DNA from 2 places in the Holdemania filiformis genome. Region 2 is predicted to be linked to the other one. Evidence: a T-box and tRNA genes for the amino acid it is inferred to sense, from the RefSeq annotation. Region 2 holds a T-box; the other holds one or more tRNA genes.
The links. A T-box is a leader RNA that pairs with one kind of tRNA and senses whether it is charged. The one in region 2 lies ahead of alaS (alanine--tRNA ligase), so its partner is inferred to be a tRNA-Ala.

Region 1 (8,012 bases), on a different contig from region 2:
GAAATCGGCTTTTGATAGCCGTACCGGTCCGTCGCCGGTCCCTGCAGCGTTTTCTTCAGCATCAGCGCGCTCCCGCTCGGTTTGTCTTTTTTCTGTTCATGATGAATTTCCAGGATATCGCAATCAAAATACTGCGCGATTTCCCGCTGGCAGGTCTTCAGCATTTTGTTGACGATCGTCATCCCGATCGAAAAATTACTGGTCATGACGATCGGCACCTGCCGTGCCCAATCCTCAATTGTGTTTTTCTGACTTTCATTGTACCCCGTCGTCGCCAAAACCAGCGGAATCGGCTGACGCTGCATCGCCCGTTCGATCCGGGCGAAATTGTCCGGGTGACTGACGTCGACGATCACCTCGGGATGCTGCGGCAGCTCGGAAATCTCCTGATAATAGGAGGAAGCGATCAAACCAACGCACTGCAGATCTTCCTTTTCTTCAATCCGGCTTAATAATAAATGTCCCATTGTTCCATATCCGACAATTACGATTTTCATGATCATTCCCCCTTGACCAGTGTATGTCGCCCGGAAAATTTCATAACTCCGGGACATGAGCCCGGGTTCTTTCGCCCGGGTCGAATAGGATGTCAGTGTAAGGAGGAATTAACTTATGGGAATGCCTGAAATCAGAAGTAGCAACGTCACCCGTTCGCAAGCCATTACTGATATTCTGCAGTCAATTGCTTTGGAGGAAGCCGCGCTTGCGCATATCCTCAACGCCGAGGGAGAAAAATTGCAGTGCGCCGTCTCCATGGACTGCATCACGATCGACAAATTGATCGAGGTCAACGAAACGGTTCAGAGTACGATGGAAGCCGCCGCCAAGTTCGAGCAGGCGCTGCAGGCCAAGCTGGCCAGTTTGTTCCAGGATTGCTACAAATAACAAATCGCTCCTGATTGTGGAAAAACGGCCCCGGGCCTTGAACCGGAGTCGTTTTTCTTTTTGATTTCAAATAAGCTGCGCTTCAGAAAGGAGCCGCGATTGAATTTCAGCGATTTTTGTTCATGAAGATTGATGCAGCTCCATCAGCGCCGGCACTGACCGGCATACGCCGATACAAAAGAACTTTCCTTCTCTTTTAGCATAAAGCCTGGATTCCAGCCAGACATGCTGCGGATCACGAAAAAACAGAATCGCCGCGCTATCCGTTAACCCCAGTTCGCTGTCTTTACCAATATAAATGCCATTTTTCACTCGCCCTGCCTCTGCTTTCTTTTCTCCATCTTACCAAGCTTTCCAGGCTTCCGCAAACGGATCCCTTTTCCTTTGCCGACGAACTTGAAAAACCGGCGGAAAGGGTCTGAATCATTGAAGTTTTCGTCAATTTAGGCTACACTTATGTCTAACTAAAAGGGGGAATTGTGTTGCTTAACGCCAGAGGTAAAAAATTTCTTTCGTATTACCGGCCTTATTTAAGGCTGTTTATCGCGGATATGGTCTGCGCCTTCATCGTCGCGGCGATCTCCTTGATCTTTCCGCTGTTGACGCGCTACATCACCAACACCGTGCTTGTGTCATCACAGTCCGTGCAGCTGGATTTGATTTTCAAGATCGGTCTGGTGATGGTCGGATTGATCATCATCGAGCTGCTCTGCAACTTCTTCATCACCTATAAGGGACATTATATGGGCGTCATGATGGAACATGATATGCGCAACGAGCTGTTCAGTCATTATCAGAAATTGTCGTTCAGCTTCTATGACGAACAGAAAACCGGACAGCTGATGTCACGGCTGACTAACGATCTGTTTTCCTTAACCGAGCTGTACCACCACGGCCCGGAGGATGTCGTCATTTCGATCATCAAGTTTTTCGGCGCGTTCTTCATCTTACTTTCCATCAACGTGCCGCTGACATTGATCATCTTCTCAATCCTGCCGATCATGCTTGTCTTCGCCTTGTATTTTAATAAAAAAATGGGCAAAGCTTTCAAGCAGAATAAAGAACGGGTGGGCGATATCAACGCCCGGATCGAAGACAATCTGTCCGGCATCCGCGTCGTTAAATCGTTTACCAGCGAAGGCAGCGAGCTGGAGAAATTCGGCGTGGAAAACAACCGGTACGTCAAGTCGCGTAAGAACAGCTACCGGATCATGGCCTATTATCATTCGGGTCTTAACGCTTTCACCACGATGATCACCGTCGTTGTCATTCTTGCCGGATCGACGTTTATTTCGATGAAATGGATTTTGTTAGGCGATCTGTTAACCTATCTGCTTTATATCAACAACCTGACGGAGCCGGTCAAGAAGCTGATCAACTTCACCGAGCAGTTTCAGGAAGGCATCACCGGCTTCCAACGGTTTATGGAAATCATGGAAGTTGAGCCGGACATTCAGGATGATCCGCATGCGCAGATCCTGGCTGACGTCAAGGGTGCGGTGGATTTCGAGGATGTCGGTTTTAAATATGCCTCCTCCCCGGATTACGTCCTGAAGCACATCGATCTGCATGTCGAACCGGGGGAATATCTGGCGCTGGTCGGATCTTCCGGTGCGGGCAAAACAACACTGTGTTCCCTGATTCCGCGGTTTTATGAGGTCAGCGAGGGCCGGATCCTTGTCGATGGTCAGGATATCCGCAACGTGACGATGAAATCGCTGCGTTCCTGTATCGGCATCGTCCAGCAGGATGTGTATTTGTTCGCCGGCAATGTCATGGACAACATCCGCTACGGCCGACCGGAAGCGAGCGAGGAGGAAGTGATCGCCGCCGCCAAAGCTGCCAATGCGCATGATTTCATTATGGAGCTGCCAAACGGGTATAATACAGATATCGGGCAGCGCGGCGTTAAATTATCCGGCGGTCAGAAACAGCGCTTATCCATTGCGCGCGTCTTCTTAAAGAATCCGCCGATTCTGATTTTTGACGAAGCCACCAGCGCGCTGGACAACGAAAGTGAAAAGGTCGTTCAGGATTCTTTAGAACGGCTGGCCCGCAACCGCACGACGTTTGTGATCGCGCACCGCCTCTCAACGATCCGCAACGCCAAGCGCATCGTTGTGCTGGGCGAGGAAGGAATTCTGGAACAAGGCGGTCATGCCGAGCTGATGGCCGCGGACGGTGCTTACGCGCATCTGTACCGCATGCAATTTGAACATTGATCTGAAGGAGGTTTTACTATCTCACAATTCTTCTGCTTCTGGGATGAAGTGATTCCCGGCACGGCTTATGGTTTTCTAAGCCCGCTGCACATTCTGGAAATTCTAATGATTCCGCTCAGTTTGTTCTGGCTGGTCCGCTGGACGCGGACGCATTCCCGGCAAACCGCCCGTCAGCTGCTTTACGGCATGGCAATCGCCGTCCCGCTTTTGGAATTAATGCGGATTTTGTGGCTGGTCTGGCTGGGCGAAGGGTATTGGGTAAAGCTGCTGCCGCTGCATTTATGCGGTCTGCAGGTATTCTTCATTCCGCTGGCTGTGTTTTCACGCAATCTGCCGCTGCGCAGTTATGTCTGGGCGACGTCCATTTTAGGCGGAATTACCGCAATCGTGTATCCGGCAGGAATCGTTGGTACTTACCCCTTTTTCCACTTTCAGACATTCCAGAGTTTTGCGCTGCATCTGCTTTTGATCCTGACGCCGGTTCTCATGTTTCTGGCTGACGATTATTCGCCGCGGTTAAGCCAGCTGCCTTCCGTCATCGCAATTCTGGGCGGCAGCGCGCTGTGCGCCTTCGCTGTGGACTGGATCTGGGGACAGAATTACATGTTTCTGCGGGAAGTTCCGGAAATTGGATTTCTGCAGGCAATCATGAAGCTGGGCGGTTATCCGGCCTACTGGCTGACACTGGGGGCGGCGGTCATCGCCGGCTGCACGCTTCTGCTTGCTTTCGGTCAATATTGGAAAAAAAGAGATTGAAAGGAGTCCCGGTCTGGGTGCTTTCAATCTTTTTGTTTGGGCTCATTTTTTATTCTGACATAGCGGGATATCGGAAGGAAAACCGCCCCTTATTCGTCCTGGGAAGCCGCTAACAGCGTCTTTTGATACCGCCGGGATAATTCCATCTGCTTGATTAACAACTCCTCGTAATACGGCTTTAAAACGGGATCCTGGATCCGGGCAACGCCCTTTTCAATCACGATCTGTTCCCGTGCCGCATCCAAGATCGGCAGGTTGTGTTCCTTCTTATACGCCAGCACCTGTTGAACAGCGGTCATCCGCTTTTCAAACAATTCCGCCATCTGCGCGTCGACCTCATTGATGACTTCCCGCGCCTGTTGTAAACAATCTTTCATAACTTTCCTCCTTATAATCTTGACAATTCGAAAAATGGTGGTAAACTTAATATCGTGTCTGGGGCCGTAGCTCAGCTGGGAGAGCGTTGCGTTCGCAATGCAAAGGTCGCGAGTTCGATCCTCGTCGGCTCCACCAGATTTCAAATCCGACAGGAACAAACGTTCCTGTCTTTTATTTTGTATTATACACTGATTAACTGAAAAAGAAAAAGTATTTCTGCCTTTCTTGTCAGGGAAAGCGAATCAGGATCGTTGACTCCGATTCAAAGAAATAGGAAGGACGCTTGTTCGTTTTGCCTATTCTAGCCTCTCAGCGATGACCTTAAGCTTAAAAAAATCCAGAGACCCGGCAAGGTTTCTGGATTTTACTTTGAATTCGTTGTTGTGAGAAATTTGCCGCCGAATTACGCCGCTTCCACACCGGCTTTTTCCGCCATGAAGTTCAGCCATTTATCCCGCTTCATTAAGGATATTCTGTCGGTGATCTGATTGCCCGTTTCCGGATCCTCATGCGTGATCGTAATGCCGATCGGCATCAGGCTCTGGGAACATTTGCCCAGTTCACGGATCGTCTTGTAGGGAATAACAATATTGTCTTCCTGCATTCCGGTAATCACGATCACCCGGCTTTCCGTAAAATACGCCCAGCCTTGTTTCCATTTGCCCAGCTTGCCTACCAGCCGTTCCACATAGCTGGCCTGCAGGAAATCAACCAAGGTGTCTTCCGGTTCCATGACTCCCAGTTCAATCAGTTTCTGTTTTTGTTTCTCAAGTTTTGATGCGCCCATATTAACCTCCCTGTTAAGTTTGTTTCATTATAAATCTTTTCACAATTCTTTTCTTGTAAGATATACCACAAAGACCAGATTTTAAGCCATTCCTAATTTATACCTTAGCTTTTACTGTGCGCGAATGGGTCAAAATCAACAATTCTTTATTCTAATTTATGGGAATCAATTTGCTTATTATCATCCTATAAGGAAAGAATGTTTATTATAAAAAGCGCACTGAGTATTCGTTGAAATGGGTGCCGAGTTTTCCTGCAGTCTCAAAAAACAAATGATTCTCTTATTGATATTAGAAATCAAAAAAAGTACACCGTTAATGAATGTGGGAAGGATATTTTTATGACTCGTCATCTAGTACTTTTCTGGAATTCGAATAGTAGCCACACTACGAAATTTATATTTCTCAACCATATTTTTCTTCATACAAACCAACATATAACGATAGCAATCGGCAATGGCATCCGCAAAGAAGATCACATTTCCTTCCCTTAGCTGTTGAAACGCGCCGACCACTTGTTGATTAAGGTGTGAAAGAGTATTGTTTTTGGATGAATAATAAGCAAAATGGTGACCCCATTCGAGAAGATGATTCGTTTCAGAGACTATAATATAAAGTGGCTCCAGCGTGATATGCTTCTTTATAAATTCCAAAATATCCGCCAGATAAACAGAATCAGGTGAAGTCAATCTCTTCGCTAACTCTTCCATTTCTGCCTTAGTCCATTGCGGAGCTGCAATAAAAACCGCAGGACGAATGATGAATATCATTAATTGCAGGGCATGAAGGTACCGTAATGCCTTTTTTACATACCCTGGATTATGGGTTAGCTGATGAAGTTTCATAGCATTCGGTTCTATAACAATCGTGCCTTTACCATTTAACTTTTTAACGAAGCCTCTCTGCTCAAGCTCAGACAATGCCTTTCTGACTGTCGATAAAGAAACATCATACTGGTCAGCCAGTTGCTTTTCATAGGGAAGAAGCATGCCTACAGAATATTTCCCAAGACCGATTTTTAAATTTAGCTCATCAACAATTTTTGAGTAACAATAATCCTGACCACGCATAGGATTCCATGAAAAACGCAAATCCGTTTGTAAAGGACATTTTGGCATTGTCTCCGATAGATAATTTAGCGTATCATCTATTGAATCCGTAAGTTTTTGGTACATATTCGACAAATGATTGTACTTTTTTAGTGGATCATCACCCTTTAATACGTCGATAATATCGTCAGTTACAGATTCCTCAAAAAAAAGCTTGGAGAAATAAGGACAATCCTTGGTAAAAAATGCAAGTTTATTATAAAGACCAAATGTAGAATATAGTTCGCTGAATAGAGAATTACCACCGATCCTCAATACATCATGTCCTAATTTAGAGGAAAAGCGCCATCCGTCAGCAGTATATCCTAAACGCAAGGCTTTCACAGCCTGTTTATAATGAGGCATGATTTCAACATCACACCCCTGCAAAGCAAAAACAAGAAGTGAAGGGAGTATTAGAGCAAAGGTCTGATATATCTGCACGAGAGCTTCCCTCTGTTTTAGAATTTCAAAAACAGCATTAGAGGAATTATAGTATTCTTTTTTTGAAACAACAGTGGGTGCTAGACGAGGCTGAATATCAATTAATCCTTCGATCCGCAAGGTTTCAAAGACACGGTTAATCGTATACCTGCTTACATGAAATTGCTCGCAATACATCCTTGAAGACAGTAAATTATTTCCAGGTTGTATCTGTCCCTCTAAAATACACTGTTTAATTTCGTTATATACAAATGTAAATTTTGTTTCCTGTGGTTTCATAATTCACCTTCTTATCCATCGAATTATAGCATATTATGTCAGTTATTTTGCGCTGAAAGACGTCAACCTATTTGTATACCTTACCAATATTAGCATTGCCAGCACATAAAAATAATTTGTATAATCAAACTGTAAAAAGATTAGGAAAGAGTTTGACGATCATGGGAAAGCAAAAAATCTTAATTGTTGACGATTCAGAAATAAATCGCGCACTTCTGGCAGAGATTCTGGAAGAACAATATGAAATAACCGAAGCTGAAAATGGTTCAGAAGCTATTTCTCTCCTTTCTAAGCGAAGATCAGATTTTTCCCTTCTTCTTCTGGATATTATAATGCCGGATATGAATGGTTTTGAAGTTTTAGCTTATATCAACAACTATCATTGGAATGACAGCTTGGCCGTTATGATGATCTCTGCCGACGATTCGCCCGCTAATATAAAGCGTGCCTACGAGTTGGGAGCTTTTGACTACATAAGCCGTCCCTTCGATCCAATCATTGTTCAGCGTCGAATTTCTAATACGATGCTTTTATTTGCTCGCCAACAGCGTCTTGAAAAAATTATTACGGATCAATTTCAAGAACAAGACAAAAATAATGAGCTGATGATTTCAATCCTATCTCATATTGTGGAATTCCGTAACGGAGAAAGCGGTCTTCATGTACTGCATGTTAATACGATAACAAAACGTTTGCTTGAACAATTAGTTCGAGTTACTGATGAATATTCTTTATCTCCCGTCGACATTTCATTAATCAGCACCGCTTCTGCATTGCATGATATTGGGAAAATCTCAATTTCAGATTCAATATTGAATAAACCGGGCCGACTGACAGAAGAAGAATTTGAAGAGATAAAAACTCACACGGTGATTGGAGCCAATATGCTGTCAGACCTTCCCATTGAGCAGCAGGAAGCGCCATTAGTGAAAGTGGCTTCCGAGATCTGCCGATGGCACCATGAGAGGTACGATGGCAAGGGTTATCCGGATGGATTAAAAGGAGAGGAAATACCTATTGCTGCACAGGTCGTTTCATTGGCCGATGTATATGACGCCTTGATCAGTGAGCGATGCTATAAGAAAGCTTATTCCTATAAAAAAGCTTTAAATATGATTTTAGAGGGGCAATGCGGCGCATTTAATCCGACACTTTTACTTTGTCTGCAAGAAATT
Region 2 (8,012 bases):
TTTGGCAAACACGCGGCCGTTAAGCTTTTCCCGCAGCGACCAGGCTTTCGCGTCGAAACCATAGAACGAATAATTTTCCTCAAATAGGCTGCTTTCCCCTTCGACCTCGACCTGATCGTCTAACCCGGGGCGGTTTTCACTGATTACCTGAAAGCGGCCCTGCGGATTTTCGAGGATAAAGCTGTTGGCGGAAACCGCGCTCACCGTGCCGCTGATCTGCGGTGGAGCGAGCGCCGGCGGCGGTTTCAGCTGCCAGAACAGAATGACAAGAACCGAGGACAGCCAGAAAAACAGAAACTTCCGCTGTTTCGAACGGGCGGAGACCAGCACGAAGACCAGGCTGAAAAGCAGGCCGGTTTTCTGCATAGGGAATGGCAGACACAGACTGATCACGACGCAAACCAGCCAGCGCAGCGCATCAGTGTTGTTTATAAACATATAAACTCCTTCAGCGCTTCCCATTTCTTCTGTTTGATGCCCGGCACCTGCATCAGATCTTCCAACGTCTGAAACAAACCATGCTCCGCGCGGTAAGCCACGATTTTTTCCGCTGTCGCCTGCCCCACTCCCGGCAGCTGCATCAGCTGCTCGATGGATGCGGTGTTGATTGAAATCCGCGGCGTTTCCTGGAAATGGGGGATCTGGATCACGTCGTGATCCTTGACGATCATCGTCATTGAAAATGGCGAGAGGTCCGCATCGTCCAGCAGCGTCACCTGATCCAGCAATTCGCCCAGCTCCGTATAGGGCGGACATGTCAGGGTGACCGGCTCCCGCACAGCCCCCTCGATCGTCACGGTAATCGGCTGTCCGCGCAGGGTCTCCAAATCGACGACACGCTGCGGAATCAGCGGCAGAAGTAGAAAAACAAAACAAAAAATAAGCAGGAACTCTTTTCTCATAAGATCACCTGCTTATTCTATTGCGCAAATTGTTAAAAATCCTGTTTTTTTTACCGAATCTCTAAGATCTTTACCTGATACGGCTCGTCGACCAGAACTTCAACGATCTGACCAACTTTGTGTTCCAGAATCGCTTCCGCCAGCGGCGTGACGTTGGACAGCTTGCCGTTGAGCGGATCCGCTTCTACGGAACCCACGATTGTGAACTCGTCGATCTGATGCGTGTCGAGTTCTTCGATCTTAACGGTCGAGCCGATTTTCGCAACCCGCACCGAGCCCTGCTTATCGTCGATGATTTCGATATTGTTAAGCATGACTTCCAGCTCGCGGATCCGGGCTTCAACCTGAGCCTGACGATCCCGCGCGGCATCGTAGTCGGCGTTTTCAGACAAGTCGCCCTGCGCCCGGGCGGCCTTTAAATCTTCAATGACTTCCTGACGAACGACATGGATCAGGTTTTCCTGTTCCTTTTTTAATTCTTCAAGACCTTCTTGAGTTACATAAATTTTATCATCTGCCATTGGTTTTCTCACTCCTTAGCTCGGCTATTATAGCATATTTGGACTGATGATGCTACTGATTTTTGTCTTCAGCAGATCGATCGCAACGATGTTGCTTCCGCCCTCGGGGATGATCACGTCGGCATACCGTTTGGACGGTTCGATAAACTGCTCGTGCATCACCCGCACGGTTTCCGTGTACTGATGTACGACCGACTGCAGTGTTCTTCCGCGTTCCTCAACATCCCGCAAAAGCCGCCGGATAAAACGGATATCGGCGTCGGTATCGACATACACCTTGATGTTTAAGCGCTTGCGCAGCTCCGGCTCCTCCAGCACAAACAGCCCCTCGAGCACGACGACATCGCACGGCTCGATCACTTCCGTAACAGTGCTGCGGGTATGCTGGACAAAGTCGTAAACCGGCTTCTCAATCGCTTGCCCGGCTAACAGGGCGTCGATCTGTTCGATCATCAGCGCGTGATCGAAGGCAAACGGATGATCATAATTCGTTTTTACCCGCTCCGCCATCGTTTTCTGCGACTGGTCTTTGTAATAATCGTCCTCGCGGATGATCACGACCGACCGCGTCTGTTCAAATTCTTCCTTCAGACACTGGGCGATCGTCGTTTTGCCCGACGCGCTGCCGCCGGCGATGCCGATCAATAACGGCTTCATCTTCCCTCACCTCTTCCTGACTGACGTTTATTTTAAATACTTGCGGACATTGGCCTGATGTTCGGCATAGGTCTTGGCGTAATACACCGTGCCGTCGCCCTTCACATCCGCCATGAAATACAGGTAATCGCTGACCTGCGGCTGCAGGACCGCCTGAATCGCATCGCGTCCCGGATTGAGAATCGGGCCGGGCGGCAGACCTTCGACGCGGTAGGTGTTATACGGGGAATCAAAGTCCGGATTGACCTCGCACGCCATCCAGTCGTCATCTTTTTCCTTATCAATCGCATAGCACACGGTGACGCTGGACTGCAGCTTCATACCGGCGGCCAGACGGTTGTAGAACACGCCCGCGACCAGCTGCATATCGCTCGGCTTGGCCGCTTCATACTGCACAATCGAAGCCAGCGTAAACAGCTGGTGCACGCTCAGCTGCGACTGTGCGAACTGATCCGCAAACTCATTGTAAACCTTCAGCGTCTGATCCAGTATCTTGCGGGTAATCTGATCGGCGTCGGCGTCGACAAAGAAATTGTAGGTTTCCGGAAACAGATAGCCTTCTAATAAAATCCGGCTGTCCGCATTGAAGATTTCCTCAGTTAAAAACGGATAATCACTCATCAGCGAACGAACATAGCTTTCATCGTTCCACAGCGCCAACATTTCATCCTTGCTGCAGCGCGTCGTCTCGCCGATTTTTTCAGCGATATGCTTCGCCCAGTCGCCCTCGATGAACGTTAAGCGCGTGTCGTTAACGACGGCCCCGTGAGAATCGTTGAGCACTTCAAAAATCTCCCGGACTTCCCAGCTCGGATCCAAGATGTACGTGCCGGCTTTGATATTCGTCAGCTTCGCCAGCTTGACGCTGATCTTCGCCGCCCAGCCGCTGCGGATCACGCCCTGATCCTCCAGGTTCTTAATAACCCGGTTGAGCGATTCGCCCTGACTGACGGTAAAGGTGATCTGTTCGCTTTCCGAAGCGGCCGGCTTCAGCTGACCGTTGTAAAAGAAAATCCCGCCCAGCACCAGGCCGGCGCATATGACCAGCACGATCAGTACGGCGGCCAGTCCGTTATTCTTTTTACGCCGTTTATTCTTCGACTTCGGCATCGTCTAATTCCTCGACAAAAGCCCCGAAGACTTCCTCGATCATGCTCCATTCCTCGGGATCCTCAACCGGTTCCATTTCGCCCTCGTCGGTGTAGCTGCAGGCGAAAACCTCGCCTTCCTCATCCTTCGGATCGGTGAACAGCACGTAGCTTTTGTTGCGGCTGTCGTCGTCGAAGGTGAACAGGATTTCCATTTCTGTTTCCGTGCCGTCTTCTTCCGTAATTAAAATTTTATTTGATTCCAACATCGCTTTTTCCTCCTTTTTGCGATTCAAATGAAAGAGTGCATTGCTGCACTCTTAGCGCTTCTGATCTAAATAACTCTGCAGGATTTGCACTGCCGCCATCTGATCGATCACCGCTTTGCGCTTTTTGCGGGAAACGTCCGCAGAGATTAAGATTCGCTCGGCCGCCGCCGTCGTCAGCCGTTCATCCTGTAAGATAACCGGCAGGCCGCAGGCCGCTTCCAGCTTTGCCTTGAAATCCAGCGAGATCTGACCGCGGATCCCGACATCGCCGTTCATATGCTTCGGCAGACCCAGTACAAACTTCACTGCACCCAGCTCCTTCGCCAGCTGCACCGCCCGGGCGCAGGCCGCGTCGTAATCGTCATCCGCAAACCGGAACGTTTCCACGGTCCGGGCAATCATGCCCAGGGGATCGGAAACCGCGATACCCAGCGTGCGGCTGCCCAGGTCCAGCCCCATGATCCGTTCCATTACTTTTCTTCCAGGTAGGAACGCACCAGTTCCTCGATGATTTCGTAACGCTCGACCGACTGAATGATGCTGCGGGCGTTGTGATGCGAGGAAATGTAGGCCGGATCATTGGAAATCAGATACCCTGCCAGCTGGTTCACTGCATTGTAGCCTCGTTCTTCGAGCGCTTCTTTTGTCAGCCGGAGCACCTGCTTGATGTTATCTCTGCGGATCTCCTCTGATTTAAAAGACATCGTTTCGGTAATTTGTTTTGACATGGATATCCCTCCTTGAATTCATTTTAGCGTAAACTGCGGAAATTGGAAAGGGATTTTCAAAGTTTTGAGCGAATCAGCGCAAAGACTTCGTCCACTTTGGAACCATCCTTGCCGCCCGACTGCGCCATGTCCGGCCGGCCGCCGCCGTTGCCCTGGCTCATCTGGGCCGCCATTTTCACGAAATCTCCGGCTTTTATGCCCTTTGCGATCGCTTCCTTACTGCAGGCGCAGACATAGGTGACCTTGCCTTCCGACGGATTGGCCAAGAAGATGAAAGATTTTTCACACTTATTGCGCAGCGTTTCCGCCAGGTTCTTCATCGCCTGTCCGTCAAGTCCGGAAACCTTTTCCAGAATGATATTCAGACCGTTGACTGCTTCCGCATGATTGACCATGTCGTCCGCTTTTAAGACCATCATTTTCTGGTTCAGCTGCCCGATTTCTTTTTTCAGCGCCGCATTTTCTTCCAGTACGCCCGCGACCTTTTCGCTGACGCCGTTGAGGCTGTTCATCTTCAGCTGCGCGGCGATTGTTTTTAACACGTCCTGCTCGCTGACGAACTCCTGGTAGGCCGCATAGCCGGTCTTGGCGGTGATCCGGCGGATGCCGGAGCCGATGCTTTCTTCGCTGACAATTTTGAATACGCCGATATCCTGCGTGTTGTGGACATGCGTGCCGGCGCACAGTTCCTTGGAAACCTCGCCCATCGATACGACGCGAACCTCATCGCCGTATTTTTCATCAAACAGCGCGATCGCGCCGGAATGCTTGGCTTCTTCAATCGCCATGACTTCGGTATGGACCGGGAATTTCGCCATGACAAATTCGTTGACCAGCGCTTCGACTTCCTTCAACTGCTGATCGCTGACCTTTTCAAAATGCGTGAAGTCGAACCGCGCGTAATCCTGGCAGACATAAGAGCCGGCCTGGGCGATGTGATCGCCGACGATCTTCTTCAGCGCGCTCTGCATCAGATGGACGCAGGAGTGGTTGGCCATCGTGCGGATCCGGCGCTGGACGTCGACCTGCAGCTGCAGCTTCATGCCTTCCTTCAGCACGCCGTCGACGACTTTCACATGATGCATAAACTGCTTGTGCGGCGCCTTCTTGACGTCGAGCACCTCGCAATCCGCTTCATCGCAGCGCATCGTGCCGCCGTCGGCCACCTGTCCGCCGCTTTCAGCATAGAAGCAGGAACGGTCAAGGATGACCTCGCCTTCGTCTTCCAGCATCGCGACACGCACGCCGTTTTTAAACAATCCGGTAATCGTTCCGGTATCGCTCATCGTTTCATAGCCCGTGAATTCAAACGGCGCTGTGAAGTCCATCAGATCTGCCGACTGGCTGGCCATCGACTGCGCGTCTTCACGCGCGGCCCGGGCACGTTCACGCTGCTTCGCCATCTGCGCCTCAAAGCCTTCCTCGTCAATCGTATAACCACGCTCGCCGGCGATTTCTTTTGTCAGCTCCAGCGGGAAGCCGTAGGTATCGTACAGCTTGAAGACGACCTCGCCGCTCAAGGTTTTCGCCGCTTCAGCTTTGGCCAGCTCCTCATTGAGCAGCTTTTCACCGTTGGCCAGCGTCGAGTGGAACGCTTCTTCCTCATTCTTAACCAGCTTGGCGACAAATTCCGTCTTTTCTAACAGATACGGATAGAAATCCTTCATGTTGTCAGCGACGACGTCGACCAGCTTGTACATAAACGCGCCGTTAATGCCTAATTTAATACCGTAGCGGACCGCCCGGCGCAGAACCCGGCGCAGCACGTAGCCGCGGCCCTCGTTGGAGAACATTGCGCCGTCGCTCAGCGCGAAGGTGACGGTGCGGATATGGTCGGCAATGACGCGGTACGCCATTTTATATTCACCTTCATACGGATGCTTGGCGAGCTTTTCCGCCGCGCGGATGATCGGCAGGAACAGATCGGTATCAAAGTTCGTTTCCCCTTCCTGGATGATCGAAACTAACCGTTCCAGTCCCATGCCGGTATCAATGTTCTTATGCGGCAGCTCTTTATACAGCTTGCGGTCCGTGCCCGGCCGGCAGTCAAACTGGCTGAACACGACGTTCCAGACTTCGATGTAGCGATCGTTCTCCATTTCTTCGAAGAACAGCTTTTCACCTAACCCCTCCGGGTCATACTTTTCCCCGCGGTCATAGAAAATCTCGCTGTCCGGTCCGCCCGGCCCTTCGCCGATCTCCCAGAAGTTATCCGCGGTTTTTAAGATATGGCTCGGATCGACACCGCACACCTCGGTCCAGATGCGGTAAGCTTCCTCATCGTCCGGATAGACGGTGACATACAGCTTGTTTTTGTCAAAGCCGATCCACTCCGGCGAGGTTAAAAATTCCCAGGCGAACGGAATCGCGTCCGCTTTGAAGTAATCGCCGATCGAGAAGTTGCCGAGCATCTCAAAGAACGTATGATGCCGGGCGGTCTTGCCGACGTTTTCGATATCGTTGGTGCGGATCGACTTCTGCGCATTGGCGATCCGGTTGCAGGCCGGTTTCTCGCTGCCGTCGAAATATTTTTTCAGCGCCGCGACGCCCGCGTTGATCCACAACAGCGTCGGATCGTTATGCGGGATCAGCGAAGCTCCCGGTTCAATCATGTGACCTTTGGATTGGAAGTAGTCCAGAAACATCTGGCGTACCTGGTTGCCTGTTAATTCTTTCATGTTTGTTTCTTCCTTTCTTTGTCTGATGCGTCTGCCAAAATAAAAAGCGCCCTGAAACTCCAGGAACGCTTTACTCACGCGGTACCATCCTGATTCATTTCTTTTCTTCAAAAGAAATGCCCTCATTTCTCTTTAACGCAGAGCACACGTTGCTTTGGGCAAACTCGGAAGCGGCTTCGATCAGATCCCATGAAAACTTGCACCGCCGTTTTCTCTCTGCAATGGAACAGCCTGATCTACTTTTCTTCGTCATCGTTTTCAAAACTATCGAAATTATACCACACTGTTTCCCACGTGCCAACTGTTTCCGTGCATTTTGCGAAAAGATAGCTGCGGTAGGCCAGCTGCACAATGGCGGCCAGGATCGGCGCCAGGATGATCCCGATCATGCCGAAGAAACAGCCCCCGGCCAAAAGCGCGATCAGCGTATAAACCGGCCGCAGGTTCATGACCTTTTTGAAGATCAGCGGCTGCACCCAGTTGGCTTCGATCTGCTGGATCAGCCATAACAAAACACCCAGCAGCCACGGGATCTGACCGGTCGCGAAATATTGCGAAAGCAGAATCACGATCTGACCAACCGTTGCGCCCAGATAGGGAATCAGATTGAGCAGCGCAAGCATGATCGCATAGAATACGGCGTTGGGTACGCTGAAGATCAACAACAGCACCGACACGGTGATCATTAAAAACAACAAATCCAGCGCCAACCCGCGCAGATAGTGGTAGACGACGCGCGAGCTGGTCTTGTAGAAAAGCAGCCAGTGCTGATAGGACGGAAGCCGTTTTTTGAGAATGCGCCCGAAAACTTCCATGTCCAGCGCAATGAAATACGCGCCTAAAAAGCTGACGCCGAAAAACGACAGTCGGTCGACGGCGCTGCGGGTCGCGCTCATCGCCGCTTCATAGCCGGCCGTGAACACGCCGTGCCAATCCAGCTGCCCGGCCCAGTGAAAGAACTCGGTCGCCGCCAGCTGTTCTCTTATCCGGCCCGCTTCGCCCAACAGCTGCGACCCCTGCTCCATCACTAACGGCACCATCATGCCGATGCCCAGAACCAACAGCCCGAGGAAACCGAAGTACACCAGCGAACAGCTGATCCCCCGGGGAAACGGCAGTTTCTCGACAAACGGCTCAAACAGAAACACGATCAGACAGGAGAACAACAG

Region 1: it encodes a tRNA-Ala, which carries the amino acid that the T-box ahead of alaS (alanine--tRNA ligase) is inferred to sense. The anticodon was not compared.

Annotation. Positions count from the first base shown of each region.
Region 1 covers NZ_QRUP01000012.1:12,880-20,891, reverse strand. Annotated here, with positions in the region: gene dapB (4-hydroxy-tetrahydrodipicolinate reductase) at 1-497, opposite strand, end outside; gene DWY25_RS10370 (alpha-helical endospore appendage domain-containing protein) at 613-885, shown strand; gene DWY25_RS10365 (hypothetical protein) at 1,006-1,197, opposite strand; gene DWY25_RS10360 (ABC transporter ATP-binding protein) at 1,365-3,107, shown strand; gene DWY25_RS10355 (YwaF family protein) at 3,156-3,863, shown strand; gene DWY25_RS10350 (chorismate mutase) at 3,953-4,240, opposite strand; tRNA gene DWY25_RS10345 (tRNA-Ala) at 4,301-4,376, shown strand; gene DWY25_RS10340 (hypothetical protein) at 4,645-5,028, opposite strand; gene DWY25_RS10335 (GntR family transcriptional regulator) at 5,380-6,837, opposite strand; gene DWY25_RS10330 (diguanylate cyclase) at 6,999-8,012, shown strand, end outside.
Region 2 covers NZ_QRUP01000005.1:141,140-149,151, reverse strand. Annotated here, with positions in the region: gene DWY25_RS06055 (ComEC/Rec2 family competence protein) at 1-438, opposite strand, end outside; gene DWY25_RS06050 (ComEA family DNA-binding protein) at 429-902, opposite strand; gene greA (transcription elongation factor GreA) at 953-1,423, opposite strand; gene udk (uridine kinase) at 1,451-2,080, opposite strand; gene mltG (endolytic transglycosylase MltG) at 2,108-3,190, opposite strand; gene DWY25_RS06030 (DUF1292 domain-containing protein) at 3,171-3,437, opposite strand; gene ruvX (Holliday junction resolvase RuvX) at 3,489-3,908, opposite strand; gene DWY25_RS06020 (IreB family regulatory phosphoprotein) at 3,908-4,165, opposite strand; gene alaS (alanine--tRNA ligase) at 4,222-6,843, opposite strand; T-box leader at 6,902-7,105, opposite strand; gene DWY25_RS06010 (AI-2E family transporter) at 7,080-8,012, opposite strand, start outside.